Regions from separate parts of the Streptomyces sp. NPDC047853 genome, predicted to be linked through region 2. Evidence: riboswitches for the same ligand, from Rfam matches in the RefSeq annotation. Region 2 holds a riboswitch; each other region holds the start of a gene.
What was found. A riboswitch is a leader RNA that binds a small molecule or an ion and turns the genes downstream of it on or off. The one in region 2 is predicted to bind cobalamin.
Positions count from the first base shown of each region.

Region 1: linked by a shared signal. The riboswitch ahead of ACGF5T_RS18835 ((2Fe-2S) ferredoxin domain-containing protein) and the one ahead of ACGF5T_RS21505 (ABC transporter substrate-binding protein) in region 2 are both predicted to bind cobalamin.
Region 3: linked by a shared signal. The riboswitch ahead of ACGF5T_RS28415 (cobalamin biosynthesis protein) and the one ahead of ACGF5T_RS21505 (ABC transporter substrate-binding protein) in region 2 are both predicted to bind cobalamin.

Region 1 is NZ_JBIDCI010000009.1:137,760-147,384, reverse strand. Features, by position in the region: gene ACGF5T_RS18875 (maleylpyruvate isomerase family mycothiol-dependent enzyme) at 376-1,032, shown strand; gene ACGF5T_RS18870 (translation initiation factor IF-2) at 1,115-1,849, shown strand; gene ACGF5T_RS18865 (MerR family transcriptional regulator) at 2,346-3,284, shown strand; gene ACGF5T_RS18860 (precorrin-8X methylmutase) at 3,633-4,307, shown strand; gene ACGF5T_RS18855 (cobalt-precorrin-6A reductase) at 4,428-5,216, opposite strand; gene ACGF5T_RS18850 (cobalt-precorrin-5B (C(1))-methyltransferase) at 5,256-6,374, shown strand; gene ACGF5T_RS18845 (glyoxalase superfamily protein) at 6,390-6,743, opposite strand; gene ACGF5T_RS18840 ((2Fe-2S)-binding protein) at 6,977-7,660, opposite strand; gene ACGF5T_RS18835 ((2Fe-2S) ferredoxin domain-containing protein) at 7,715-8,119, opposite strand; cobalamin riboswitch at 8,182-8,308, opposite strand; gene ACGF5T_RS18830 (ferric reductase-like transmembrane domain-containing protein) at 8,378-9,361, opposite strand.
Region 2 is NZ_JBIDCI010000011.1:114,325-123,949, reverse strand. Features, by position in the region: gene ACGF5T_RS21540 (GHMP kinase) at 1-819, opposite strand, end outside; gene ACGF5T_RS21535 (Rossmann-like domain-containing protein) at 816-1,625, opposite strand; gene ACGF5T_RS21530 (methyltransferase) at 1,622-2,374, opposite strand; gene ACGF5T_RS21525 (ABC transporter substrate-binding protein) at 2,608-3,618, opposite strand; gene ACGF5T_RS21520 (ABC transporter ATP-binding protein) at 3,633-4,406, opposite strand; gene ACGF5T_RS21515 (FecCD family ABC transporter permease) at 4,408-5,598, opposite strand; gene ACGF5T_RS21510 (MFS transporter) at 5,988-7,190, shown strand; cobalamin riboswitch at 7,258-7,465, shown strand; gene ACGF5T_RS21505 (ABC transporter substrate-binding protein) at 7,508-8,548, shown strand; gene ACGF5T_RS21500 (iron chelate uptake ABC transporter family permease subunit) at 8,545-9,609, shown strand; gene ACGF5T_RS21495 (ABC transporter ATP-binding protein) at 9,606-9,625, shown strand, end outside.
Region 3 is NZ_JBIDCI010000018.1:52,008-61,632, forward strand. Features, by position in the region: gene ACGF5T_RS28390 (hypothetical protein) at 1-1,110, opposite strand, end outside; gene ACGF5T_RS28395 (alpha/beta fold hydrolase) at 1,277-2,404, opposite strand; gene ACGF5T_RS28400 (class II aldolase/adducin family protein) at 2,655-3,326, opposite strand; gene ACGF5T_RS28405 (inorganic phosphate transporter) at 3,552-4,787, shown strand; gene ACGF5T_RS28410 (hypothetical protein) at 4,824-5,045, shown strand; cobalamin riboswitch at 5,196-5,338, shown strand; gene ACGF5T_RS28415 (cobalamin biosynthesis protein) at 5,455-6,420, shown strand; gene ACGF5T_RS28420 (cobyric acid synthase) at 6,417-7,925, shown strand; gene cobN (cobaltochelatase subunit CobN) at 7,922-9,625, shown strand, end outside.

The DNA.
Region 1 (9,625 bases), on a different contig from region 2:
CACGTGACGGTGCGGCGGCCACGTTGTCCCGCACGTCGCCCGCCGCCGGCACTACGAGATCGCGCCCCGCGACACCGGTCAGGGCGGCGGCATCAGCGGCCACACCACCAACCGGACCATCGCCGCGGACTGTGAAGAGTTCCCGCCCGCGCGTCCCGGCGCGTCACGGCACACCGCCTTGAACGCGCCGCCAGCCCGAACAGCTCGTCACCACGTCCGGTCGGACACGCGTACAACCACGCGTACGGCTCGTCCCGGAAGCGTGACGCTTCTCCCACCGCGGCTTCAGACAGCAGCCCCACCCTCACGACCTTCGATGAGTTCGGGCGGCGACAGGAGTCTGAGGGAGGACACCCGATCTCCGGAGGCTGCCCTATGGCTGAACCACACGTTCTGGAAACTCGGAAAGCTCTGGAAAGGGCGATCCACGTCGAGCGGTTGGCGCTCGCTCAGGACCTCGCCCGGCTCAGCGAGGCCCAGTGGGCGAAAGCATCACTGTGTGAACGCTGGACCGTGGAGGAGGTCGTGGCCCATCTGACGGCAGGTGCCGGCACGGGGATGTGGCGCTGGCTGCTGAGCATGCTGGCCGCGCGGTTCGACTCCGATCTGCACAACGACCGACGGCTCGCGCAGCACCGTGGTGCTACACCTGAAGAGACCTTGCGACGATTTCGCGAAGTGGTCGCCGGACCCTCCGGGCCGACCGGACATACTGCGGCCTGGCTGGGTGAGACAGTCGTCCACAGCGAGGACATCCGCCGGCCACTGGGGCTGGTACGGACACCCCCCGTGGCCACGACGACCGCCGTGGCCCGCTTCTTCGCCGGCCGCGATTTCACCGTCGCGAGCAATACCGCGATCGCGGGCTTGCGGGTCGAGGCCACGGACGGACCGTTCACCACCGGCTCGGGGGATCTGCTCCGAGGGCCGACCCTCTCGCTGGTGATGGGGATGGCAGGCCGCGCGGCGGCCTGCCAGGACCTCGAGGGGGACGGTGCGGCAGTCCTGCGCGCCCGACTGCGTTCGGGTTAGGGACAAGCTGAGTACGATCACCCGCACCGGTCTGAGTACGCGAGCGGCTGCCCGTCGCGCGCGGCGCCGGAAGGGTGGGTCCATGCGCCGACTACTGCTTCTCACCCCGCTGTTGCTGCTCACTGTCGGCTGCGGCGTGGTGCAGTCCTCCGAGGACGAGGCGACAGATGTCGCGCGGGAGGCGGCCACGAAGGCGGGCAAGCTGCTGCGCAGTCAGCGCCCCCGCACGGCGGAGGAGGTCGGCCGCTCCGCCACGGGTATCGACGGTGTGGAGGTACTGCGGGTGACGGGTACCTCGACACACGACGGGGACGGCGTCGAGGTGATCGTCCGTACGTCCGGCTCGGCGTACAGCGAGTGGTTCGACGTCCAGGAGGTCGTCGTTCAGCGCTGCTTCGCCGTGCGGGTCTCTCCCACCTCCCGGTGGGGTGAGGCTCCCCGCGACGTGGACTGCCCGGATGGCCCTCCGCTGTCCTTCGCGCCGCCGCCCGAGCCACCCCGGCTGCCTGTCGAGCAGCTCCGCGCGTCACTTCCCCGGGTGCCGGAGGGCGGCCGGGTGGACGAGGCCGGGGTGCGCCGTACGATCGCCGCCCTCGACCTGGATCCCGCGATCCGCACCGAGGTGGACGCGGAGGACGGGCGGGTCGGCATTCTCCTGTCGGTCCCGGGCAGCCACTTCGACCCGCAGGACTGCCTCCTCGCCCGCGTGGGGCCCGGCGCCACCGAGGTGTGGATGCCGCCTCGCATCCAGCGGATGCCCGGAGAGGGCGGCTGCACAGTCGGCAACGCCCTGCACCCGCTGCCACCACCGCACTGAGCGGATGCCTGGCTGCACCGAGGATCTCCGGACCCTTCCTCGCGGTCTCTGCGGCGTCACCCCTCACCCCTCACCCCCGCCGACATGCGTGCACCGGAGAGGCGCAGGAAGCCGGGAGCCGCATCGCGCCGACACCGGAACGGTGCGGGGAAGAAGGCAGCCGCCGGTCGTCCTCTGGTCGAGTCGGGACCGCCTACCCGCGCGATGTCGTCTCGTCATACACCACCGCCCATGGGCGGGGCGGCTCGGCATCCGGGGGCGCGTCGTCGCGGCGGTGCGGGATCGCCGGGCGATCGCGGGCGAGTACGTCGGCTGCGAGTTCGGCGAAGTGCGGGGCGGCGGGGTGGGAGGAGCGGTAGGCGGGCCAGACTCCGCTGGTCCGCCGAGTCGTCGAAGTCGCTTTCCGCGGCCTCGACCCGGCTGACGCACTCGGCCACGAGCCGTCGGCCGTTCACGAGCTTGAGTCTCCAGCAGGGGGAGACCGGAAGGTGGGGACATGAACGGCCACACGCTCTACTCGATCGGCGAGCTGGCCCGGCGGACTGGTACCGCGGTGAAGACCGTCCGGTTCTACTCCGACCGCGGACTCGTACCGCCCGCCGGCCGCAGCCCGGCCGGCTACCGCCTCTACGACGACGATGCCGTCGCACGCCTGAATCTGGTGCGGACCCTGCGCGATCTGGGACTGGACCTTGCAGCCATCCGGCAGGTCATGGACCGGGGACTCGCGCTGTCGGAGGTCGCCGCGGTGCATGCCGACGCGTTGGACGTGCAGATCCGCATCCTGCGGATGCGCCGTGCAGTGCTGACCGCCGTGGCGGAACGCGAGGCCACCCTCGAGGAGACACATCTGATGCACGAACTGGCGAAGCTCTCCGAAGCCGAACGCCGACAGCTGGTCGACGACTTCCTCGACGCGGCCTTCGGCGGTGTGGGGAGCAGCTCCATGTTCACGGGAGTCATGCGCTCGATGACTCCGGAACTGCCGGACAACCCCGATTCGGAGCAGATCCGGGCGTGGGTGGAACTGGCCGAGCTGACGCGGGACCCGGGCTTTCGCGCCCTCGTACGACTCCTGGCCCAGGAGCAGACGGCCGGGCTCGACCAGGGCAGTCCACCCGCTCTGCACCGCGACTTGGCTGCGATCGTCCGCGACCAGGTCACACCGGTCGTGGCAGCGGGTGTCGAACCAGCCTCGCTCCAGGCCGATCCGACCGTCGCGGTGCTCATGAACCGCTGCGCGCATCTCCTCGGCCACCGCGACGACGCCGAGTCGCGCAGGCAGCTCCTGGCCCGGCTGGGACGTATGAACGACCCTCGCAGGGAGCGGTACGGCTCGCTGCTCGCGGTGATCAACGGCTGGCCCGGTCCTGAGAGTCTGCGACCGGTGCTCGACTGGACCGTCGACGCTCTGCGGGCCCGGACACCGGGATGACGGGGCCGGTGAGGCCGCGGCCACCTGCCCGCCCCCCAAGTGCCTCGGGCGGCGCGGTAAGGGTCACAGCGAGAGGGCAGCGCGTACACCCGGTGTGACGGTCGGTATGCTCGCCGCCGTGTCCACACCTGCCGTGCCTTCATCACCCCGGGCCACGAAGGCTCCACGGGATCGCGACGACGCGTGCCCGGGGAGGCCGCGGCGGCACGCGGCCGGCGACGGCGTCCCGGCCCGGGTCCGCGTGCCCGGCGGTGCCCCCACCGTCCGGCGGGCGCGCGCCCTCGCGGAGGGGACCGCCACCCGGCCAAGCGGCCACCACCCCGCCACCGCCTGGGCGGCGATCACCTCATGAGCCGAACGACGACGACCGAGAGCAGCGAGATCAGCATCGTGACCCCCTACGACTACGAGAAGGACGGCGCGGCCATCTACCGCCAGTCCTTCGCGACCATCCGCGCGGAGGCGGACCTCGCGGCGTTGCCCGCGGGCGTCAGCCAGGTGGCGGTCCGGATGATCCACGCCTGCGGCATGGTCGACCTCGTGCGTGACCTCTCCTACACCCCCGCGGTGGTGGCGCGCGCCCGGGAGGCCCTGCGCGCCGGTGCACCCGTCCTCTGCGACGTCCGGATGGTGGCCAGCGGCGTCACGCGCAGGCGGCTGCCCGCGGACAACGAGGTGCTGTGCACCCTGTCCGACCCGGCCGTCCCCGACTTGGCGGCGAGGCTCGGCACCACGCGGAGCGCCGCCGCGCTCGAGTTGTGGCGCGACCGGCTGGAGGGGGCCGTGGTCGCCATCGGCAATGCGCCCACCGCGCTCTTCCGGCTGCTGGAGATGATCGAGGAGGGGGCGCCCCGGCCGGCCGCCGTCATCGGTGTGCCGGTCGGCTTCGTCGGTGCGGCCGAGTCGAAGGACGCCCTGGCCGCCCATCCCTCCGGCCTGGAGCACCTGATCGTCAGGGGCCGTCGCGGGGGCAGCGCCATCGCCGCCGCCGCGGTCAACGCGATCGCGAGCGAGGAGGAGTGAGTGGCGAGCTGTGCAGCGTCGGGCCCGGTGCCGGCGATCCGTCCCTGACGACCGTGCTCGCCGTCGAGGTGGCCGGGCTCGCGTGCCGCTCCCCGAAGAGGTCGTCCGGACGCCTCGCCGCTACCCGCGGACGTCGGGGCCGCGCCGCTCCGGGGACGGGCGGCGTGCGTGGGCCTCGCGCACCCGGCGCACCGCCTGCTCGGGCTCGGTGACCACCGGCACCCCTCGGGGCACCGGAGGCCTGCGTACCACGACCACGGGCACACCGGCCTCACGGGCGGCCGCCAGCTTCGGCGCGGTGGCCGCTCCCCCGCTGTCCTTGGTGACCAGGACGTCGATCCGGTGCCGGAGCAGCAGGTCGCGCTCTCCTTCGGGGGTGAACGGGCCGCGGTCCAGCAGGACCTCCCTGCGCGGCGGGTACGGCGGCTCGGGCGGGTCGACGGACCGGATGAGGAACCAGAGGTCGGCCAGGTCCGCGAAGGCGGACAGGCCCGTCCGTCCGGTGGTCAGGAAGACCCGCCGGCCCAGGGAGGGCAGCAGCGCGGCGGCCCCTGCCAGGGAGCCGGTCTCGTGCCAGACGTCGCCCTCGGCCGGTTCCCAGCCGGGGCGGCGCAGCGCGAGCAGGGGAACATGTGCGGTGGCGGCGGCCCGCGCCGCGTGGAAGCTGATCGTGTCGGCGAAGGGATGAGTGGCGTCGATGAGCAGATCGACCCGGTGCTCACGCAGCCAGTCGGCGAGCCCCTCGGCACCGCCGAAGCCGCCGACGCGCACCTCGCCGGGCGGTGTCCGGGGAGCGGACACCCGTCCCGCCAGGGAGTTGGTGACCCGCAGCCCCGGCAGCGGTTCGTCCGCCAGCCCCTCGGCGAGGCGCCGGGCCTCCGTGGTACCGCCGAGGATCAGCACGTGCACGACAGGTCCTTCATCCGAGTCCCTTCCTGGAAGTGAGGCATGAGCGGCGAGGCCGAGGGCGGTCGCAGCGCCCAACTGAAGCACACCGGGCTGCGCCCCGGCTGGACCACCGGTGCCTGCGCCACGGCGGCGACGACGGCCGCGTACACGGCGCTGCTCACCGGCGACTTCCCCGACCCCGTGACGATCACCCTGCCCAAGGGGCAGACCCCGTCGTTCGCGCTGGCGGCCGAGGAGCTGACGGAGGCGTACGCGACGGCGGGGATCGTCAAGGACGCCGGTGACGACCCCGACGTCACCCACGGCGCGCTGGTCCGGGCGACGGTACGGCGGTTGCCCGCGGGCTCCGGCGTCGTCTTCCGGGCCGGGCCCGGCGTCGGCACCGTCACCCGGCCCGGGCTGCCCCTGCCCGTCGGCGAACCGGCCGTCAACCCGGTCCCCCGGCGGATGATGCGGGACCACGTCGCCCTCGTCGCCGAGCGGTACGGCAGCGGCGGCGACGTCGAGATCACCCTCTCCGTCGACCACGGTGAGGAGATCGCCCGTTCCACCTGGAACCCCCGGCTGGGCATCCTCGGCGGCCTGTCCGTCCTCGGCACCACCGGCATCGTCGTCCCGTACTCCTGCTCGGCGTGGATCGACTCGATCCGGCGCGGGGTGGACGTGGCACGGGCGGCCGGACGCACGCACGTCGCCGGATGCACGGGGTCCACCTCGGAGAAGACGGTGGTCGCCGAGTACGGGCTGCCCGAGGACGCCCTGTTGGACATGGGCGATTTCGCGGGCGCCGTGCTGAAGTACGTACGGCGGCACCCGGTGGACCGGCTCACCGTCTGCGGCGGCTTCGCCAAGCTGTCCAAACTCGCCGCCGGCCACCTGGATCTGCACTCCGCCCGGTCCCAGGTCGACCGGGGCCTGCTCGCCGAACTGGCCCGGCGCGGCGGCGCGGACGAGGCCCTGGCCCACGCGGTGATCGGGGCCAACACCGGCCTCGCCGCCCTCCAGCTCTGCCAGGCCGCCGGGGTGCCCCTGGGCGACCTGGTCGCGACGGCGGCCCGCGACGAGGCCCTCGCGGTGCTGCGCGGGGCGCCGGTGAGGGTGGACGTGATCTGCATCGACCGCGCGGGCACGGTGGTGGGCCGCAGCACGGTCGCGTGACCGCGGGGGCCCCGCCTATGCGCCGACCGCGCTCACGCGCAGGCGGTTGCCGTCCGGGTCACGCAGTTCCAGCTCCCGCCCCCACGGCGCCTCCTCGGGGCGGACCCCGAACTCCCGGGCGACCGCGTCCAGATCGGCGACCCGCACGTACACCAGGGTGTCCGGCGGCGCGTCCCCCTCGTGCTCCGACAGGTACAGCCGCAGGCGGCCGCGGGCGACCTCCGTGAACACCGGGAAGCCCGGTTCGAACCGGTGCTCCCACTGCTGGACGAAGCCCAGTCTCGCGTACCACCGCACGGACACCGCGGCGTCGCCCACCCGGAGGACCGGGATGACCTCCTCGGCGGACGCGCAGTGGTCAGCGGACATGACACCCCCGCTCGGGCGAGTACAGGTGGCCGGCGCCGAACCGCTCGGCGCCCGGGGCCCGTCCGGCCACGGTCACCGCAGTACGGACGCCCCCGTCTCCCTCACCTTACCGGCGACCTCGTCGAGGTCCCGCGGGTGTTCGGTCCGTCAGGCACCGGACGAGGACGGGCCGGGGCTGTCCGACCGCGCGAGCCCTGGCCTTCCGCCGCCGGGAGGTGAGGCCGGCGCCCGCCTCACGCCAGCCCGCAGTCGCCGCACTTCGAACCGGCCGGCGCCCGGTAGTAGAGGCAGCAGCTCCTGCGGCGGAACGCGAGGTCGGGGCCGGTCAGCACTCCGGTGCCCGCCAGGCGTCCGGTGTCCAGCAGCGCGGTCGTCAGGTCGGTGAGCGGTCCGCGGACGGCCGGACGGAGCGCGAGCAGGGCCTGGGCGGCCCCGGCGAGCGCCGACGCCGAGTTGCCGTCCAGCAGCCGCGGGGCGACCTTGACGCGCAGGCCGTGGGCCAGTGCCGACAGATGACCCGTCACCTGCTCGTACAGGGCGCGGACGGAATCGCCCTCGGCCCGGTCGACGTACCGGCCGGCCGGGCGGGGCACCCGCAGGGCCGGTCCGTCGTCGGCCCGCTGCAGGCCCTCCAGGTCGAGGACGATGCCGTGCAGGACGGCACAGGCCAGCACCGGTGACCAGAGGCGGGCGGCGTGGCCGAGTTGGGCGATGGACACGTCGACGCGCGGCTCCCGGGTGCGGTGACGGCGTGCGACGGCCGCGGCGAGGTCGGTGAAACCCGCCTCGTAGGAGCGGGTGACCGGATGCCAGCCGTCGTCCTCTCCGCCGACCCGCAGTGCGAAGAAGCCGCCGAGGCCCGCCACGTCGTGCAGGGCGGCGGTGACCGACGCCGTCGAGGCGCGGGCTGCGTGCACGGTTGCTGTCCCTTTCTCCGACTCCGTGTGTTCGTGCGCTCCGTGTGCGTACGGTCAGGAGGCCGGGCGCCGGCGCGGTGGTGTGATGGCGTACAGGTCGAGGATGTCCGGCCGGGGCGCGACGCCCGGCCCGCCGGCGCGTGCCCAGGCGACGATGTCCTCGGTCGCGTCCGGGTCGTTGACCAGCCCCAGCCAGACGGGCCGCGCCCCGGCGGCCCGGCCCGCCGCGGAGGGCTGTACGACGATGACGTTGGCCTGTTCGCAGACGTCGAGGCAGTCGGAGACGCGTACCGGCACCGCGGCACGCAGGCGCTCGGTCTGGGCCGCGTGGTCCACGCCGGGCACTTTGCGGGTGCCGCAGCAGCAGTCGCGGCACACGACGACGCGGCACGGCACGCGGCCGGTGGCCGGGGCGGTCCTCGCGTCGTCCGTCGTGGGTCCGGTCGGCGTTGCGGGCATGCGGTGCCGTCCCTCTCTCCGGGGAGATCCGCCCCGGTGGTCCGTCGAGGAGGCGACCGCGTGAGTCTCCTGGCTCTCGGGTCGATGCTCGTCCCGGCCTTCCCACCCGTCGCCGGGCAGTGGCCTGTCGGGAGTCGCTCGCCGATCACAGTGGCGGGACCGCGCCGGATTCACACCGGCTTCCTCGTTCCGCCGTCGCCCTTGTCGCCGGCCATCCTGCCATCCCGGGACGCCGTGCCGCCCGCCCGGTGCCGGCCGTCAGTCCGTCTCCTGGGCGTGCGGGGCCGTCGCGGGCGGATCCTCCGGACGGTCCCGCCCGCCGTCACGGCCCGACACCACCACGATGACCAGCCCGACGACGACGGCTCCGGCGACGACCCGTCCCGCCGCCCGCACCCACCACCCCGGCCGGGTCGCGCCCTCGCCCGCCGGACCCAACCGCTCCGCCCGCCGGGCAGGTCTCAGCAGGCGCAGCAACAGCAGTGCGGCGATCGGGAGTTGCAGCAGCCACAGGACGGTGCGCGGCCACTCCCCGTACCAGACGTTGGTGCCGTACAGCAGCGTGTGCCACACGCTCAGCACGTAGACGACGATCACGAAGCGGTGCAGGCGTCGCCAGGTCTTCGCTCCGAAGCGGTGCCGGACGTAGAACAGCAGCCCGAGCGGGACCGCCAGGTACAGGGCGCCCTGTCCGATCGGGATGGCGATCCGGCCGGTGCCGGAGTCGTACCAGAGGGGGACGAAGCTGTCGGCGAAGCCCACCCACAGCCGCTCGGCCCAGTCCAGTGCCGTCTCGTAGCGCACCAGTTCCGCGGCGAACATCAGCGCGTGCGCGAACATCAGCGCCATCGTGGTCAGGCTCGTGGTGCGGTGCCAGCGCTCCAGCACCTGCCGGGAGACCGGCAGCCGGGCGGGGCGCGGCCCCGACAGCAACAGGCCGAAGATCACCGTGCACCAGGCCCACAGCAGTCCCGACCAGCCGAAAGCCTGGCTGAGCAGGTACATCCAGTAGGTACGGGCATCGTCCATGAACGGCATCACCGCGACGGTGTCCGAAGCACCCGACTCCATGCGCGCCCACAGCAACGCGAAGACGAGTGCCGTCACCACCACCGCCGCGGTGGCGTCCGGCAGGGCGGAGCGCAGATCGGCACGCAGAGCGACGCGGTCACCGGGAGGGCGCGGCAGTCCGGGCGGGGCCCCTACCGCCCCGTCCTCGTCCGGCCTGGTGTCTGACGTCATCAGGGGCCTCCAGGGCACGGGCCACCGCGGCAACGGTGTGCGTGTGTCGTGAGGCAACAAGTCTGGCTGATGGGGCGAGGATCCTCAGAGGCGCTATCCGGCCAGAGCCGTCACGACGGCGACACCCGGAGACCCACCTGTTTCTGCCTCCCCTCCACTTTCAAGACAACCGCCGGAGCCCTACTTTCGCAGGGGTGGGAGCGCCTCTACGCTGATGCACGCAGTCGGTTCGCGCCTCCCGTCCGCCCGGACGCCCGAAGCGTG
Region 2 (9,625 bases):
GCCGCTGTGGGCGATCTGCACGCCGACGGCGCCCGTGCCGTCGGCGATGCCGGTGAGGGCGGGGAACTCCTCGTGGCGCAGGACGCGTTGGCGCAGGCGGGCGCTGGCGGTGCTGACCCGGCCGAGCAGACCCGTGTCGGTGGAGGTCACCGCGCGGCGGAGCATGCGGCGCAGGTGTCCGTAGGCGGCGAGGTCGCCGTCGTGGTGAAGGGCGGGGAGGGAGAGGGTGTCGACCGGTGCTCCCTGGGCGAGCGCGCACCCGACCACCACGGCGGGCGGCAGCGTGGAACCCAGGACCTCGAGGACGCGGCCCTCGCGCTGCGCGAAGAGCAGGGGGCGTGAGCCGTGCATCAGGGGGTCGCTGGCGCCTTCGGCGCGCACCGCGATCCGGGCGATCGTCTCCGACGGCAGCGACATGCCCCAGGAGTGGGCGACCGCCCGTACCGTGGCGATGACGTCGCTGGTGGAGGAGCCCATGCCGAGGCCCACGGGGAGGTCTCCGGTGAGGGTCAGCTCCCCGCCGCTGGGCTGCGCGGCGCGGCGTGCGGCGCACTCCCGTACCGCGAGGACGGCCGCCGCCCGCGCCTTGGTCCGGCCGGTCGGTGTCACCGTGACCTCGTCGGGCGCGCTGCCGGGCCGGGGCGTGAACCGGGCGGTGCTGCCCGGTCCGTTCATCGGCAGGGTCACCAGGGCGTGGACGGGGCGACGCCGCTCGTCGAGGAAGACGCCCTGCAGGATCTCGCCGTGGTGGCAGGCGGCACGTCCGGTGCCCTCCGTGTCACGGGAGGGGGCCATCGGTCGGCGGGTGGCGGCCGTCATGCGTCGGCCGCCACCCGGTAGCGGTACAGGGTGGTGGGTTCGGCGCTGAACTGGGAGAAGGGGAAGGGTTCCGCGGACAGCGCGGTCACGCCCTGTCCGAGGAAGGCCCGCGCCACGGCGCTGCCGGTCTGGGCGTAGACCACCAGAGGCACGCCGCGTTCGCGGCAACGGCCCAGGACGGTGTCGAAGCTTCCGTTGCTGAGGGTCATGCCGGTGGCCACGACGGCGTCGGCGGCGTCGAGGACCTCGTGCATGTCGTCGGTGACCGGGTCGCCCCACTGGGTGGTGCGCAGGTTGAAGTCGCAGAGCAGGGGCGTACCGCCGCGTTCGCGGATCGCGGCGACCAGGGGGTTGACCACGCCGATGAGGCCGACCTGGGCCCCGGTGTCGATGTCGAGGAGCCCGGCGACGGCCGCGTCCCGGGCCAGCGCCCGGGTCTCGGGGGTCCCGGCGGGCAGGGTGACCGGTTCCGCCTCGGTCGCCTCCCGGTGCGGGCGGACCGAACTGAGGTAGGCGTCGAGCGCGGCGATCCGCAGCGGCCTCGGCCCCTCGCGCAGCAGCGTGTCGACGGGGGTGCCGGAGGCGTCGCGGCACAGGGACGGGTCGACCTCACCCGCCTCGAAGGCGCAGCCACCGAAGGAGTCGCCCAGGCGGACGAGGAGGTACTGGTTGAGGTAGGTGGTGTCGCCGCCGGCCAGCCGGGTGCCGTGGTGCGCCCAGAAGACGCTGGTGGCGACGAGGTCGGCGGGCCGGGGGCCGTGCTCGCCCGCCAGGACGGCGGCCAGGAGTTCGTCGGTGTTCTTCATCGCTGTCCTCCGCTGCGGGGCGTGTCGTGGGTGATGCGGAAGAGGAAGGTCAGCACGCCGTCCTGCCAGTCGTGGAGATGGTCGACGCGCGGGCTGAGCCCGTGGTCCAGCGCGTGCTGGACGAGGGCCCGCAGGTCCGCGGTGTTGGAGGCGATGACGTGGATCTCGCCGCCGGGGGCGAGCAGGTCCCGTTCCGTGATCTGGGCGAAGAACTTCGCCAGCAGGGGCGCGCCCACGCAGACGTTGCGTACGACGTCGGGGGCGTCGCTGACGGTCTGGCTGACGGCGGGCGGGTTGAAGGTGACGACGTCCAGCCGGACGTCGTCGGCCAGAGCGTCGAAGACGTCACTCACCGCGGGGAGGAACGCGGTGTCCGGGCGCTCGCCGACCAGGCGCCGGTAGTGGCCGGTGGCGGCGGCCACGCTCTCCGGATGGACGTCGAGCGCGTGGATCTCCCGAGCGCCGCGGACGCCGGCCGTCACGGCTTCGACGCCCAGGCCGACGCCCATGGCGGCGTACCGCAGGCCACGGGTCTCGATACGGCCGTCGAGCAGCCGCTCGTGGATCAGGCGGCTGGTCCAGCCGGGTATGAAGACGCCGGGCGGGACGTCGAACGTCCAGCCGTTCCACTCGTAGGAGCGCGTGCTGTGCAGGTCGGCCTTGGGCTGGTTGAGGGCGATGATCCGGTCGGCGGGCAGCGGCGGGGGCAACTGCTCCAGGAGAGCCTGTCCGATCGCGTGGCGGTCCATGGGGCCTGGTCCTTTCCTTGTGTCGTTCGACGGGGGTGCGCGCGGGCACGTCCGAGTCCGGTCCGGTGGACGGGGGTGCGCGCGGGCACGTCCGAGTCCGGTCCGGTGGGCGGGGGTGCGCGCGGGCACGTCGAAGGCCGGTCTGGTGGGCGGGGGGGGTGCGCGGGCACGTCGAAGGCCGGTCCGGCGGGCGGGTGTGCGCGCCGTTTCGCCGGACCGTGGTGCGCGGTGGCTCAGCCCTGCAGTTCGCGCAGGTAGGTGGCGAACTTCTCCAGGCCGTCGATGTTTCGGGGCCCGCTGATGCCCTCGTTGTAGTCGAGGACGAAGAAGTTGTTCTTCCGTACGGCCGGGAGGTCCCGGGTGTGCGGGGACTTCTTCAGGAAGTCGATCTTCCTCTGGGCGGGCAGGTCACCGTAGTCGAGGATGACGATGACCTCGGGTTCGGCCTCGGCCACGGATTCCCAGTTGACCTGGGTCCAGCGCTCGTCGAGGCCGTCGAAGACGTTCCGGCCGCCCGCCGTCCTGATGATGTCGTTGGGCGGCACCTGGTTGCCCGCGGTGAACGGCTGGTCGGTGCCGGAGTCGTAGAGGAAGACGGGTACCGGGTCGCCCTGCGGGGCCTTGGCCTCGACCTCCTCGACGCGCTTCCTCAACCCGTCGACGACGTCCGCGGCCTTCTTCTCGACCCGGAAGATCTTCCCCAGTCGTTCGAGGTCGGTGTAGAGGGCGTCGAAGGGGGCCATCCTCTCCGGGTGACCCGGGTAGTTGAAGCAGCTCTCGGTGTGCATGAAGCTCTGGATGCCGAGCTGGTCCAGGATCTCGGGCGTGATGCCCCGCTCCTGCTTGAAGCCGGAGTTCCAGCCGGCCACGACGAAGTCGGACTTGGCCTCGACCACGACCTCCTTGTTGAGGAGGTCATCGCTGAGCATCTTCACCTTCGCGTACTCGGACGCCCACGGGGACTCGCTCACCGGCGGGTTGGCGGGAGGCATGACGTAGCCGTGCACGTGCTCGGTCAGGCCGAGGGCGAACAGCTTGTCCGCGCTGCCGCCCTCGTAGGCCACGGCGCGCCGGGGAACCGTGTACTCCACCGGTTCACCGCAGCGCTTGACGGTGACCTTGCCGGACTCCTTCGCGGCCGTCTCGACCTCGGCGCCGCATCCGCCGAGCACCAGGACGGCCGCCAGGGCGGAACCGAGTGCGGCGGGCCGGCGGGCCGGGGCGGGGGTTCGGGTTGTACGCATGCGTGAGCAGCCTTTCAGCGGGTGGAGTCGAGCGAGTACAGGAGCTGGGGATCACCGGTCAGCGGGTGGGGTACGACGCTGGCCCTGACGCCGAAGACGTCACCGACGAGCCGGGTGGTGAGCACCTCCGCGGGCGGGCCGGAGGCGACCAGGCGGCCTCGGGAGAGCACGCCGAGCCGGTCGCAGGCCGCCGCGGCGAGGTTGAGGTCGTGCAGGACGACGAGGACGGTCAGTCCGGACTCGCGCAGGAGCGAGAGCAGTTCGACCTGGTGGCGGACGTCGAGGTGGTTGGTCGGCTCGTCCAGGACGAGGATCTCCGGCTCCTGCACGAGCGCGCGGGCCAGCAGGACGCGCTGGCGCTCACCGCCCGACAGGGTCAGCACGCCCCGGTGGGCGAGGTGTCCGATGTCGAGCCGGTCCATCGCCCGCTCGCACAACTCGCGTTCCCGGACGCTGAGCACCTGGTTGCCGCGGAGGTGGGGGGCGCGTCCGAGCGCGACGACCTCCTCGACCGTGAAGTCGAAGTCGACGCCGCCGTCCTGGGTCATGGCCGCGACGGTCCGCGCGCTGTCGCGCATCGGGAGCCGGGTGAGGTCCTGTTCGCCCACCCAGACGGTGCCGGAGCTGGGGCGCAGCGCCCGGTACACGCACCGCAGAGCGGTGGACTTGCCGCTTCCGTTGGGGCCCACGAGGCCAACGACCTGACCGTCCGGCACGTCCAGGGAGAGTCCCCGTACGAGACTCCTGCCGTCCGTCACCACGGAGAGTTCATCGAGTTTCAGGTCCACGTCAGCGCGCTCCGAAGGTGTAGCCCCGGCGGCGCATCAGGGCGATGAAGACGGGGACCCCCACCAGCGCGGTGATGACCCCGAGCGGCAGCTCGCGCGGGGCGACCAGTGTCCGGGCCGCGAGGTCGACCCAGACCATGAAGATTGCCCCGACCAGTGGGGCCACGGCGAGGACGCGGGCGTGGGTGGCGCCGACGACCATCCGCACCACGTGCGGCATGACGAGGCCGACGAAGGCGATGGCGCCGCTGACGGCGACCATGACGCCCGTCACCAGCGAGACGAGGACCAGCAGCACCTTGCGGTACCGGTCGGGATCGAAGCCGAGGCTCGCGGCGGTCTCGTCGCCGAGGGAGAGGACGTCCAGTGCCCGCCCGTACCGGTACAGGAGCACCAGGCCGGCCAGCACCACGAGGGAGACGACGGGCAACGCGCCCCAGGCCGCGGCTCCGAAGCTGCCCATGGTCCAGTACAGGACCATGCTGGTCGCCTCGCTGTCCGGCGCGAAGTAGATGATCAGGCTCATGACAGCCTGGAACCCCAGCGACATGGCCACACCCGTGAGCACGAGGCGCAGCGGCGACAGCGAGCCCTTGCTGGAGGAGGCGGCGTACACCAGGAGCGAGGCGACGAGTGCGCCGACGAAGGCGCCGGCGGAGACGGCGTAGAGGCCGAGCGCCGCGAGCCCTCCGGTGACGGTGACCCCGACGGCACCCACGGAGGCGCCCGAGGAGACACCGAGGACGAAGGGATCGGCCAGCGCGTTGCGCACCATGGCCTGGATCGCCACACCGACCGCGCTCAGCCCGGCCCCCACCAGCGCCGCGAGCAGCACGCGCGGCGTACGGATCTGCCAGATGATCTGATACGTCGTCACCTCGTCCGCGCCGACCCGCCCGCCACTGAGAGCCGCCCACAGATGACGGGCCGTCTCCCCCGGGGTGACGACCGCGGGGCCCAGCCCGATGGCGACGACGACGGACACGAGCAGGACGGCGACCAGCGCCGAGCAGCCGAACAACAGCCCCTTACGGGAGCCGAGTCGACCTTGCGACCGGCCTCGCACGGCCTCCGCGGGCCGGGGCGCCGACGCCTCGGCCGGGTCGGCCGGGGTCTCGGCCGGGGTCTCGGCCTCACCGGCCGGGGTCTCGGCCTCACCGACTGAAGGCCCAGAGGCCGAGGGCGGAGGCATGTGCGGGACCTTCACTTTCCCTCGCTAATGACAATCGTTTTCATATGGTGAACCTAGCACGCCCCCGACCTCGACAGACAGTCCGGATCGACGGGCGAAACGAGACACGGGGCCACGACACCCCTCACGAGGGAGCGACCGGGAGCACTCTAATGGAAATGATTATCACTGCGATAGTGTGATGTCCGCGCCGCGCTGCCCGTCGCCTGCCGAGGCCGGTACCGCCGGACAACCTCCCTGTGCGACAAGGATGTTGCAGCCGGTTCGCGTTCGATCCACCGCCGCCGACAGGACAGGAGCGCCCCCTCGTGCCCAGCCCCTCCGCCCCTCCCGCCCCCGCCGGGTCCCCGCCCCGTGAGCAGCGCTCCATCCTGCTCGACCTGGCCTTCCTGCGCCTGTGGACAGGCGCCACCGCGTCCGGCCTGGCCACCTGGGCCCTGCCCTTCGTGCTGGGTCTCGCCGTCTTCGACCGGACCCTGGCCGCCACCGACCTCGGCCTGCTGCTCGCGGCCCGCACGGTCGGCTTCCTCGCCGCGGTACCCGTGGCCGGGGTCCTGGCCGACCGGCACTCCCGCCGGGGTGTGGTGCTGTGGGCGGGGCTCGCCGCCGGAGGCTCGGCGCCGGTGATCGCCTTCGGCCTGGACCGCTCGGTGCTGCTGATGGCGGCGGCCGCCGCGGTGGCCGGAGCCGGCCAGGGCGCCTGCCGACCCGCCTACCAGGCCCTGACCGCCGAGGTGGTCGACGCCGGTCGCAGGCAACAGGCCAACGCCGCCATGACGTTGGCGGTACGGGTCACCACCCTCGTGGGCCCCTCCTCGGCCGCGCTGCTCGCCGTCTTCCTGGACACCTGGGCCCTGTTGATGGGCATCGGGCTCCTCTGGCTCGTCGCGGCCTGCGTGCCCGGACGCGGCGCCCGGCCCGGGGCCGGGGAGGACACGGCGGAGCCTTCGGCCGGGGCGGGCAGGGCGTCCCTGCTGAGCGAGTTCGCGGAGGGGGTCCGCGAGGCCCGCAGGCACCCGTGGTTCCTCGCCGGTCTGGGCGCGCTGACGGCCGTGATAGCCACCGGCTACTCCGCGACCGGCGTCGCCCTGCCCATGGTCAGCCGGGACGAGTACGGCACCGAGGTCGTTCTCGCGGGTGCGATGACCGCGTACACCGCCGGAGCGCTCGGCGGTGCGCTGCTCATCGCCCGCTGGCGTCCCCGCTCCCCCGGCTGGGCCGCCCTGGCCGGCCTCGCCGCCTACGGACTCGCCCCGCTCAGCCTCGTGCTGCCCGTGCACCCGGCCGTCGTGATGGCCGCGTACGCCGTCGCGGGCGTCGGCATCGAGCTGTTCAACGTGCCGTGGTTCACCGCCGCCCAGCGCGAGGTCGCCCCGGACAAACTGGCCCGGGTCTCCTCCCTGGACTTCCTGCTCTCGTACGGACTCGCCCCGGTCGGGCTCGCCCTCATCGCCCCCGCCATCGACGCCTTCGGCGTCACGGCGGTGCTCACGGGCTGCGCGGTCGTCTGCTTCACGGCGCCCGCGGTCGCCGCCCTGGTGCCGAGCGCACGCACCTTCTCCGCCGCCCGGGAGCGCGACGAGGCCCGCTGAGCGCCGCTGCGAAGGGGCCACCCCGGAGGAGGGTCGAAGGTCCGTCGGACCGTACGGGAGAGGGCTGTGATAGCTTCCGGACGCCAGTCGCACTCGTGAACGCGGCCTACGCGTACACGGGTCAGGGAATCCGGTGGGAATCCGGAACTGACGCGCAGCGGTGAGGGTGACGGGCGGGGCAGCAGCCACTGGACGACGGTCACGGCCGGGTCCGGGAAGGCGTTCCGCCGGGATGACCCCGAGTCCGAAGACCTGCTGGTGACCGATCGTTCGCACGGACCCCGCGCCTGGGTCCTGACGTTGAGGAAACCGACACCTTGCAGCTGTCACGTCCCGCCCGTCGTTCCGTCCTGCTCCTGACCGGGGCCCTGTTGCTCACCGGGTGCGGTTCCGGCTCGGGTTCCGGCTCGTCCGGAAAGCCCGCCGGCGCCGGGAAGCGCTCCGTCACGATCGACAACTGCGGGCGGAAGGTGACGGTCGAGGCCCCTCCGCAGCGGGCGGTGTCCCTGAACCAGGGCACCACCGAGATCCTGCTCTCCCTGGGCCTGGCCGACCGCATGGTGGGAACCGCCACCTGGACCGACCCGGTCCTCGCGGGTCTTGAGCGGGCGAACGAGAAGGTGCCCCGGCTCGCCGACGACCAGCCGTCGTTCGAGCGGGTCCTGGACGCCGAACCCGACTTCGTGGCCTCCTCCTTCACCTCCACCCTGGGCAAGGGCGGGGTGGCGCCCCGCGAGAAGTTCGAGGAGCTCGGCGTTCCCACGTACCTCTCGCCCGCCGACTGCGAGGGCAAGGACAACACCGGCGACGGCGACGGCTCCCGGAGCGAGCCCCTGGCCATGGACACCGTCTACCGCGAAGTGCGGGAACTGGCACGGGTCTTCGGGGTGGAGGAACGGGGCGAGAAGCTCGTCTCCGGGTTGGAGAGCCGGGTGGCGAAGGCCGCCGCCGGGACCGGCGCCGAGAACGCCACCGTCCTGTACTGGTTCGCGAACCAGGAGTCCCCCTACATGGCGGGCTGCTGCGGCGCGCCCGGCGTCATCACGAACGCGCTGGGCGCGAAGAACGTCTTCGACGACAGCACGCAGGAGTGGCCCCAGATCAACTGGGAGACGGTGGCCGACCGTGACCCCGACCTGCTCGTCATCGGCGATCTGACCCGCAGGTCGCAGACCGCCGAGTCGGCCGCGAAGAAGATCGCGTTCCTGGAGTCGAATGCGGCGACGAGGAACATGAAGGCGGTGCGGGCGAAGCGGTACGTGCTGCTCAGCGGGCAGGCCATGAACCCCACGATCCGTACGGTCGAGGGCGTCGAGAAGGTGGCCGCGGCGCTGCGCGAGCACGGCCTCGCCCGATGACCACCGCGCTGCGGTCCTCCCGGAAGGTCCGGCCGCCCGGCGCGGCCGGTGTGCTGCGCGGCCTGGCCGGTCTGGGCGGCGGGCTCGCGGTGCTCGCCGTGTCCGTCGCCGTGGCCATCACCGTCGGGCCGGCGGACATCGGCGTGGGCGACGCCTGGTCGGTGGTCGCCTCCCGCCTGGGCTGGGGGACGACGGAGCTGACTCCCATCCGGGAGGGCATCGTCTGGAACCTGCGGCTGCCCCGTACGGTGCTCGCCGCGGTGTGCGGCGCCGGGCTCGCCGTGTGCGGCGCGGTGATGCAGTCACTGCTGCGCAACCCGCTGGCCGACCCCTTCGTCCTGGGCGTCTCCTCCGGAGCGTCGACCGGCGCCGTGGTCGTGATCGTCCTCGGCGCGGGCGGCGGCGCCCTGACCGTCTCCGGCGGCGCGTTCGTGGGTGCGCTCGGCTCGTTCGCGCTGGTGCTGCTGCTCAGCCACACGCTCGGCGGGACGACGGACCGCGTGGTGCTGTCCGGGGTGGCGGCGATGCAGCTGTTCGCCGCCCTGACGTCGTTCGTGGTGACGACGGCGGCCGACGCGGAGACCACCCGGGGTGTGCTGTTCTGGCTGCTGGGGTCCCTCAGCGGGGCCGACTGGACCGAGGTGGGGCTGTGCCTGGCCGTGCTGGTGCTCGCCCTGGCGCTGTGCCTCGGGTACGCCCGCACCCTGGACGCCTTCGCCTTCGGCCAGGATGCCGCGGCGACCCTGGGCGTCTCGGTCGCCCGGACCCGACTGGTGCTGCTGTGCGTGACCGCCCTGCTGACCGCCGCGCTGGTCAGTTCGGCCGGCGCGATCGGTTTCGTCGGCCTGGTCCTGCCGCACGGCGCGCGGGCCCTGGTCGGCCCGGGGCACGCCCGGCTGCTGCCCGTCACCGCGCTCGCCGGCGCGGTCTTCCTGGTCTGGGCCGACACCCTGGCCCGTACCGTCCTCGATCCCCAGGAAGTGCCGGTGGGCGTGGTGACCTCGCTGGTCGGCGTCCCGGCGTTCGTCCTGGTCCTCTACCGCACGAGGAGGACGCGATGACGGCCGGTACCGGGCA
Region 3 (9,625 bases), on a different contig from region 2:
CGGGCGCAGCGTCGGCTCGTCGACGACGGCGCGGACGTCGGGCTCGGCGGGGGCGCCGACGACGCGCAGCGCCTCGAAGGCGAGGCCGCGCAGCAGGGCGTCGTCGCCGCGGGCGGCACCGAGCAGCTCGGTGACGGCGCTGCCGACGGGGCGGGCGGCGAGCCAGGCGCGGTACTCGGCGCGGGCGGCGTTAGGGCGGAGCTGGGCGCAGCCGCGGAGCATGTCCTCGGCCGCCTGCTCGATGTGCCCGGCGGGGCTCTGCGCGGCGACGCAGATCTGCTCCAGCTTGACCCAGACCGCCCAGTTGCCGAGCGGCGTGAGGGTGGCGTGTCCGTCGCCGCAGGTGAGGGCGCCGACGGAGGCGAGGGCGCGCAGGGCCCAGTCGAGGAGGGGGGCGAGCGGGGTGCCGGGACCGGTCTCCGGGGCCGGCGCGGCGGCGGGGGTCTGCGGGATGCCCGGCTCCAGGCGGGGGCCGTAGGGCACCTCGCAGCGTTCGGTGCGCAGTTCGGTGACGCGCTGCTCCAGCAGGTCCAGGAGCTGCGCCACCGGGACGGGACCCGCGGACAGCTGGAGGAAGGAGAGCACCTGGGGCATCGCGGAGACGACCTCGGCCACGGCGGCGGGCTCCTGCCCGGCGGGCTCGGGGTGGGCCAGCGACCAGGCGTCGAAGAGGGCGACCCAGCCGCGCAGCACGGCGCTGTCGTCACGGTTCCAGGCGCGCAGCCGCCAGCCGGGGCGGGCGCTGCCGCCGTGCACCTCGACCAGTCCGGCGAGCCGGGCGGTGTCCCAGTCGGCGCGGACCTGGGCCACGGTCAGGCCCAGCTCCCGGGCCGCCTGGTCGGCGGTCGCGTCGGAGAGGGTGGCCTTGCCGTCGGCGGTCGCGCTGCCGCGGCCGGGGCCGAGGGCGCTGTCGGCCCAGCGGGCGACACGGGCCGCGTCCGCCAGGCCGGAGCGTGCCATTCTGGCCAGTTCCGACCGGACCGGTGTGCCCTCCGGGGGGCGCGGCGCGGCGCGGCGCGGACGCCGCTGGTTCATCGCTGGTGGGGCGGCGGCCAGGGGTCGCGGGCGGACGAGTCGGAGCCTGGAGTCGCGCGGGATACGGGACGTCACGGGTGCAGTCTTCCGGTTGACGGTCCGAAAACCCAAACGGAATGCCCCGTCGGGCTCCGGGGACGGCGCAGGTGCGAGGTCTGAAGCGGGTCACCGCAGGGAACAGGCCAGTGGTACGCCGCTAAACGGAACCTGAGCGGCGAGCGGTGGGACACCGGCGCCGGGGTCATACCAGCGGGGTCATGAAACGGCGCAGGGTCTCCTCGTAGCGGTCGGGGTCGGCGTTCCACATGGCGCCGTGCGGGGCGTCCTCGACGGTGTGGAGGGCGACCAGTCGCGGGTGGGTGTCGGCGAGGCGGCGGGAGAGCCGCCAGGGGGCCACCTCGTCGTCGGGGCCGTGGAAGATCAGGGTCGGGACCGCCGGGCGGTACAGGCCGGCGGTACCGGCGTCGTGGTCGGCGCGGAGTCCGGCGCGGCCCTGGGCGGCGCGGACGGCGAGCGGCAGGAGCGCGCCCGGGGTCCGGCGGGCGGCGGCCAGGGCGCGCAGCGTGGTCTCCCAGCTGAGGACCGGCGAGTCCAGGACGAGGCCCGCGATGCGGTCGCGCACGCCGGAGAGCGCGGCGGTGCGCAGGGCCATGGTGGCGCCGGTGGACCAGCCGAGCAGCACGACCTGGCGGGCGCCGTGGTCGAGGGCGTAGCGGACGGCCGCGTCCACGTCCCGCCACTCGGTCTCCCCGAAGTGGTGCAGGCCGTCCGGCGAGGAGGGGGCGCCGACGTCGCCGCGGTAGGCGAGGGCGAGCACCGGGACCTGCCGCCGGCTCAGGGGGGCCATCAGGTTCATGGCGTGTTCGCGGGTGGCGGCCAGTCCGTGGACGGCGATGATCCACGTCGGGCGGGAGCCGGGCAGGAACCAGGCCGGCAGGGGGCCGAGTTCGCCGGGGACCTCGACGTCGGCGTGTTCGAGGTCGAGGGCGGTGCCCGGGTTGCCGACGTGGAGGTTCGGCGTGAACCAGGCGCGGTCGCCGGCCGCGAGGGTGCCGTGCGTGACCCGTTCGAGGCGGCGGACGACGGTGTCGGCGCCGTGTTCGACGGCGCCGAGGACCGGTCCGACCACCGCGTGGGAACCGTCGCCGGCGAGGCCGTACCGGCCGGGGCGCAGCGCGGCGAGGTCCCGGGTGAGGGTGATCTGCCCGGCGGCGGTGCCGTGCACGGTGAGCCGGGGTTCGGTGGGCAGGGGCTTGCCCGGCGGCGCCTTGAGCGCGGCGTCGCTGGCGAGCCGTCCGGCGGCGACGCTCGCCGCCCCTGCGGCCAGGGCTGCGGTGACGGCAGCGGCCGTCGCGGGGAGGATGCGCACGTTTCCCAGTTTCCCGAGGGACCGCGGAGTAAGCCACCGGGACGGCGGCGGGCGGTGTCGTCCGGGGCGGCCGGGCGCCGGGGCCGTGGTGCTGGTGGGTGCGCGGTGCGGACGGGACGCGCGCATCCGCCGGACCCAGCGACGACCTTGGGGCCGTTCGTGTCTCGTGCCCCCCTCTGCCGTCCTCTCCCGCCTTCTCCCGCCTTCTCCCGTCGCGGCCCGCCGTCGGGGTGACCGCCGAGCAGGGCCGTCAGGTCCGCCGGCCGTACCCCCGGAGCCGCTCCGTCACCTCGGCGAGCTGCTCCTCGGTCAGCAGGGACGGGGAGCGGCCCGGCACCGCGGAGGCCGTCAGCCACAGGCGGCACATCCACTCCAGCTGGGCGGTGCGGTCGTAGGCCTGGTCCAGGGAGGCGCCGTGGGTGAGCGTGCCGTGGTTCTGCAGGAGGCAGCCGGTGCGGCCGGTGAGGGCGTCGAGCGCGGCGCGGGCCAGTTCGTCGGTGCCGTAGGTCGCGTAGCGGGCGACCCGGACCGGGCCGCCCAGCGCGGCGGCCATGTAGTGCACCGGCGGGAGTTCGGGCACGAGCAGCGAGACCGCCGTCGCGTGCACGGCGTGGGTGTGGACGACGGCCCGGGCGTCGGTGGCGCGGTACACGGCGAGGTGCAGGGGCAGTTCGCTGGTGGGGACCAGCGTCCCGAGCACCTGTCGGCCGTCGAGGTCCACGCCGGTCGCGTCGGCCGGCGCCAGACGGTCGTACGGCACCCCCGAAGGGGTGACCAGCACCGTGTCGCCGACGCGCACCGAGACATTGCCGGAGGTGCCGACCACCAGTCCGTCCGCCACCGTCCGCCGGGCCGTGGCGACGAGGGCCTCCCAGGCCTCGGCCACCTCCTGGTCCGCCCGTCCGCCCGTCGATCGCGTCACAGTCACCAGCTCCTCCCCGCAGGCCTCGTGCACTCCTGCCGTCCCGTCGACGGCCGATCCCCGGCGATCCTGCCAGGCACGTCTCCGCAGAGCATCGGCGCGGGCACGGAGCGGAAGGTGGTGTCCCTCGTTCCGGTCACTGTGGCGCCCTTCCCAGTTCATCTTCCGTTCACTCTGGTTACCTACGTTCGACCAGCCAATGACCTCGAACGATTGCCTGGGTAAATGGAAAGCTTCTCGCTGATCCTCGCGATTGTGGTGGTAACCGCACTCGCGTTCGATTTCACGAACGGTTTCCACGACACCGCGAACGCGATGGCAACGACCATTTCGACCGGTGCGCTCAAGCCCAAGGTGGCGGTGGCGATGTCCGCCGTCCTCAACCTTGTCGGCGCCTTCCTCTCGGTGGAGGTCGCCAACACGATCTCCAAGGGTCTCGTCGACGAGACCGGCATCCGTCCCGAGGTCATCTTCGCCGCCCTCGTCGGCGCGATCCTCTGGAACCTGCTGACCTGGCTGGTCGGGCTCCCGTCCAGCTCCTCGCACGCCCTCATGGGCGGCCTGATCGGTGCCGCCGTCGCCTCGGCCGGCGTCGGCGCGGTGCACGGCGACGTGCTCGTCACCAAGGTCCTCCTCCCGGCGATCGCCGCCCCGCTCGTCGCGGGCATCGCGGCGATGCTGGGCGCGCGGCTGACGTACCGGCTCGGCCGCAAGGCCGACGGCAAGGCCGCCGCGAAGGGGTACCGCGCCGGGCAGATCGCCTCCGCCGGCCTCGTCTCGCTGGCCCACGGCACCAACGACGCCCAGAAGACGATGGGCATCATCACCCTGGCCCTGGTCGCGGGCGGCGCCCTCGCCCCCGACTCCGACCCGCCCATGTGGGTCATCCTGTCCGCGGGCATCGCCATCGCGCTGGGCACCTACCTCGGCGGCTGGCGCATCATCCGCACGATGGGCAAGGGTCTGACCGACCTCCAGCCGCAGCAGGGCTTCGCCGCCCAGACCAGCGCCGCCACGGTCATCCTGGCCTCCTCGCACCTCGGCTTCTCCCTCTCCACCACGCACTCGGTCTCCGGTGCGGTGATGGGCGCGGGTCTCGGCCGCAAGGGCGGCGTGGTGCGCTGGTCCACGGCGACCCGGATGTTCGTCGCCTGGGGCCTGACCCTGCCGGCCGCGGCCCTGGTCGCCGCGATCGCCGAGTGGGTCTGCGGCCTGGGCGACTGGGGCACCGCCGTCGTGGCCGTCTTCCTGGTCGCCTCCAGCGCCGCCATCTGGAAGATCTCCCGGCGCGAGGTCGTCGACCACACCAACGTCATCGACGAGCCCGAGCCGTCCGGTGTGGTGACCACGGCGATGGCCGCGGTCTCCCCGCCGCCGACCGGGGCGGCCGAGGAACTGGCCGTCGCCGTCCCGGCCGCCGCGACCGACGCCAAGTCCCCGTCGGCCACCACCACCGTCTGAGCCCGCCCCCGGGTACGAAGGAAGAAGCGAACCTCCATGAGCATCGACTGGGCAGCTCTAGGCTCCGTCTTCGGAGTCAGCCTCGTGTCCACCGTGGTCCTGGTGGGCCTGTTCACGCTCGGCATCGCCGGCCTCTCCCGCCAGGAGCGGGCCACCGCCCAGGGCGGCTCCGCGGCCCTCGCGGTCACCGGCGCGTACGCGTGCTTCGCGGCCTGCGCGGCGGCGGTGGCGTACGGCATCTACCTGATCGTCGCCTGAGCGTCGCGCGAACGATCACCGCACACCCGTGAGGCGGGGTGCGGGACGGACACCCACCGTCCCGCACCCCGCCTCTTCGCGTGCCGGCGCACACCACCCGCGTGTGGGGCTTCGCACACTCCCCCGTCGCAGGTCAACGCCAGGTTGACGGGTGTTCGCGGGCCGTGGTGGACTGCCGGAGCCATTACGGCGGCAGGAGAGGAAGCCCGGTGCGATTCCGGCGCGGTCCCGCCACTGTGACCGGGGAGCCCCTCCCCGGAAGCCAGGAACTCTCACCGCCGGTCTCTTCCAGCCAGGGCGCGGACACCCTGAGTGAGGACGTATCGCCATGCGCGGCTGCCGTTCCAGGTACACCGGCGACTCCGGGTGCCCCAGCGACACCCTCCCCCGCCCCGCGGCCGGCTGAGCCGTGCGCGCCGAACGCGTCTTCGCGTACGGCGCCGCCGCCGGCCTCCTCGGCGACCTCCTCCTCGGCGATCCGCGCCGCGGGCACCCGGTCGCCGCGTTCGGCCGTGCCGCCGGTGCCGTGGAACGGGTGCTGTGGCGTGACCACCGGGGCCGGGGCGCGCTGCACACCGCCCTGTGCGCCGGTGGCGCCGCCGCCCTCGGGGCCTCCGCCGCACGCGCCGTACGCCGCTCCCCCGCCGCCTCCGTCGCACTGACCGGCGCGGCCACCTGGGCCGTCGTCGGCGGGACCTCGCTCGCCCGGGAGGCCCGCTCGATCGGGCAGGCCCTGGAGGCCGGTGACGTCGAGGCGGCCCGGGCGCGGCTGCCGCACCTGTGCGGACGGGACCCGCAGGCCCTGGACGCCGACGGGATCGCCCGGGCCGTCGTCGAGTCCGTCGCCGAGAACACCTCGGACGCGGTGGTGGGCGCCCTGGTGTGGGGCGCCGTCGCCGGAGTGCCCGGACTGCTCGGCTTCCGCGCGGTGAACACCCTGGACGCCATGGTCGGCCACAAGTCCGCCCGGTACCGCCGGTTCGGGTGGGCCTCGGCCCGGCTCGACGACCTCGCGGGCTGGCCCGGCGCCCGGCTGACCGCCGTCCTCGCCACCGTCGCCGGCGGCGATCCGCGGGGCGCCGTGCGGGCGTGGCGTGCCGACGCCGGGCGGCACCCGAGCCCCAACGCCGGCCCCGTGGAGGCGTCGTTCGCGGGCGCCCTCGGCGTGCGGCTCGGCGGGACGCTCTCCTACGGCGGGCGGGTGGAGCACCGGCCCGTCCTCAACGGGGCCGCCGGCCGCGCCGTACGGGCCGGTTCCGGCGACATCGACCGGGCCGTCCGGCTCTCCCGGCGCGTGGGCTGGCTGGCGCTGGGCGTGTGCGCCGGCGCACGGCTGCTCGCACGCCGGGCACTCACGAAGGGACGTGACTCATGAGCGGTGGCCTCCTCGTCGCCGGCACCACCTCCGACGCCGGCAAGAGCGTCGTCACCGCCGGGATCTGCCGCTGGCTGGTGCGGCAGGGCGTCAAGGTCGCGCCGTTCAAGGCGCAGAACATGTCGCTGAACTCCTTCGTGACCCGCGAGGGCGCGGAGATCGGGCGGGCGCAGGCCATGCAGGCGCAGGCGTGCCGGGTGGAGCCGACCGCGCTGATGAACCCGGTGCTGCTCAAGCCGGGGGGTGAGCGCAGCAGCCAGGTCGTGCTGCTCGGCAAGCCGGTCGGCGAGATGAGCGCCCGCGGCTACCACGGCGGGCGCCAGCGCCGGTTGCTCGGCACGGTGCTGGACTGCCTGGCCGAGCTGCGGGGCACGTATGACGCGGTGATCTGCGAGGGGGCGGGCAGTCCGGCCGAGATCAACCTGCGCCGGACCGACATCGTGAACATGGGGATCGCCCGGGGCGCCGGGTTCCCCGTGCTGGTCGTCGGCGACATCGACCGCGGGGGCGTCTTCGCCTCCTTCTTCGGCACGGTGGCCCTGCTGTCGTCCGAGGACCAGGCGCTGGTCGCCGGGTTCCTCGTCAACAAGTTCCGGGGCGACGTGTCGCTGCTGGAGCCCGGCCTGGACATGCTGCACGGCCTCACCGGGCGGCGTACGTACGGTGTGCTGCCCTTCCGGCACGGCCTCGGGATCGACGAGGAGGACGGACTGCGCGTGTCCCTGCGCGGGACGGTGCGGGAGTCGGTCGTCGCGCCGCCGGTCGGCGAGGACGTGCTGCGGGTCGCCGTGTGCGCCGTCCCGTTGATGTCCAACTTCACGGACGTGGACGCGCTCGCCGCCGAACCCGGTGTCGTGGTGCGGTTCGTGGACCGGCCGGAGGAGCTGGCGGACGCCGATCTCGTGATCGTGCCGGGCACCCGCGGGACGGTCCGGGCCCTGCGGTGGCTGCGGGAGCGCGGGCTCGCGGACGCCCTCGTCCGCAGGGCCGCAGAGGGCCGCCCGGTGCTCGGGATCTGCGGGGGCTTCCAGGTGCTCGGCGAGCACATCGAGGACGACGTCGAATCGCGCGCCGGGCACGTGGACGGGCTCGGAGTACTGCCCGTGCGGGTGCGGTTCGCCCGCGAGAAGACCCTCACCCGGCCGGTCGGCGAGGCCCTCGGCGAGCACGTCGAGGGGTACGAGATCCACCACGGGGTCGCCGAGGTGACCGCTGGCGTCCCTTTCCTGGACGGCTGCCGGGTCGGGCAGACCTGGGGCACGCACTGGCACGGCTCGCTGGAGTCGGACGGCTTCCGGCGGGCGTTCCTGCGCGAGGTGGCCGCCGCCGCGGGCCGCCGCTTCGTGCCGGCCCCCGACACCTCGTTCGCCGCGCTGCGCGAGCAGCAGCTCGACCTGCTCGGCGACCTGATCGAACACCACGCGGACACGGACGCGCTGTGGCGGCTCATCGAGTCCGGCGCGCCGCAAGGACTGCCCTTCATTCCACCGGGAGCACCCGCATGAGCACTGTGTTGTTGTTGTCGACCGCCGACACGGACCTGCTGGCGGCCCGCGCCTCCGACGCCGGCTACCGGATCGGCAACCCCACCCGGGTCGACGTGCGGGAGGAACTGCCCGCGCTCGTCGAGGGCGCCGACCTCGCCGTCGTACGGCTGCTGGGCGGCAAGCGGGCCTGGGAGGACGGGCTCGCCGCGCTGAAGACCGCCGGCGTCCCGACCGTCCTGCTGGGCGGCGAGAGCGTGCCGGACGCGGAGCTGATGGCCGAGTCCTCGGTACCGGCCGGCGTGGTGGCCGAGGCGCTGCGCTACCTGGTCGAGGGCGGCCCCGACAACCTCACCCAGCTCGCCCGGTTCCTCTCCGACACCGTGCTGCTGACCGGCGAGGGCTTCGACGAGCCGCGGAAGATGCCGGAGTACGGCGTCGACGGGGAGCGCCCGTTCACCGAGGGCCGCCCGACGGTCGGCGTGCTCTTCTACCGCGCCCACCAACTGAGCGGCAACACCGCCTTCGTGGACACGCTCTGCGACGCGATCGAGGCGCACGGCGCCAACGCGCTGCCCGTGTACTGCGGTTCGCTGCGCGGCGCGGACGCCGGGCTGTACGAGCTGCTGGACCGGGCCGACGCCCTGGTCGCCACCGTCCTCGCGGCGGGCGGCACGCACGCCTCCGAGGCCTCGGCGGGCGGCGACGACGAGGCCTGGGACATCGGCGCGCTGGCCGACCTGGACGTCCCGGTGCTGCAAGGGCTCTGCCTGACCACGTCGAGGGCCGCCTGGGAGGCCTCGGACGCCGCCCTCTCGCCCATGGACGCGGCGATGCAGGTCGCGATCCCGGAGTTCGACGGGCGGCTGGTCACCGTGCCGTTCTCCTTCAAGGAGCAGGGGCCCGACGAGGTTCCCGTCTACGTCGCCGACCCCGAGCGGGCCGGACGGGTCGCCGGGATCGCCGTGCGGCACGCGGCGCTCGGGCACAAGGCGAACGCCGACAAGAAGCTCGCGCTGGTCTTCACCGCGTACCCGACCAAGCACTCCCGCGTCGGCAACGCGGTCGGCCTCGACACGCCGGCCTCGGCGGTGCGGGTCCTGGACGCGCTGCGGGAGGCGGGGTACTCGCTCACCGACTACCCCTCCGGTGGTGACGAGCTGATCCACCGACTGATCGAGGCGGGCGGCCACGACGTCGAGTGGCTGACCGAGGACCAGCTCGCAGCGGCGCCCGCACGGGTGCCGCTGGCCGACTACCGGGCCTGGTTCGGGACGCTGGACCCCGCGCTGCGGGACGCGATGACCGAGGCGTGGGGCGAGCCGCCGGGTTCGCTGTACGTCGACGGGGACGACATCGTGCTCGCCGCGCTGCGGTTCGGGAACGTCGTCGTGATGATCCAGCCGCCGCGCGGCTTCGGCGAGAACCCGATCGCGATCTACCACGACCCCGACATGCCGCCGTCCCACCACTACCTGGCGGCCTACCGGTGGCTCGACCACACCTTCGGGGCCGACGCGGTCGTGCACATGGGCAAGCACGGCACGATGGAGTGGCTGCCGGGCAAGGGCCTCGGCCTGAGCGCGGGCTGTGCGCCGGACGCCGTGCTGGGCGACCTGCCGCTGATCTACCCGTTCATCGTCAACGACCCCGGTGAGGGCACCCAGGCCAAGCGGCGCGGCCACGCCACGGTGGTCGACCACCTGGTTCCGCCGATGGCG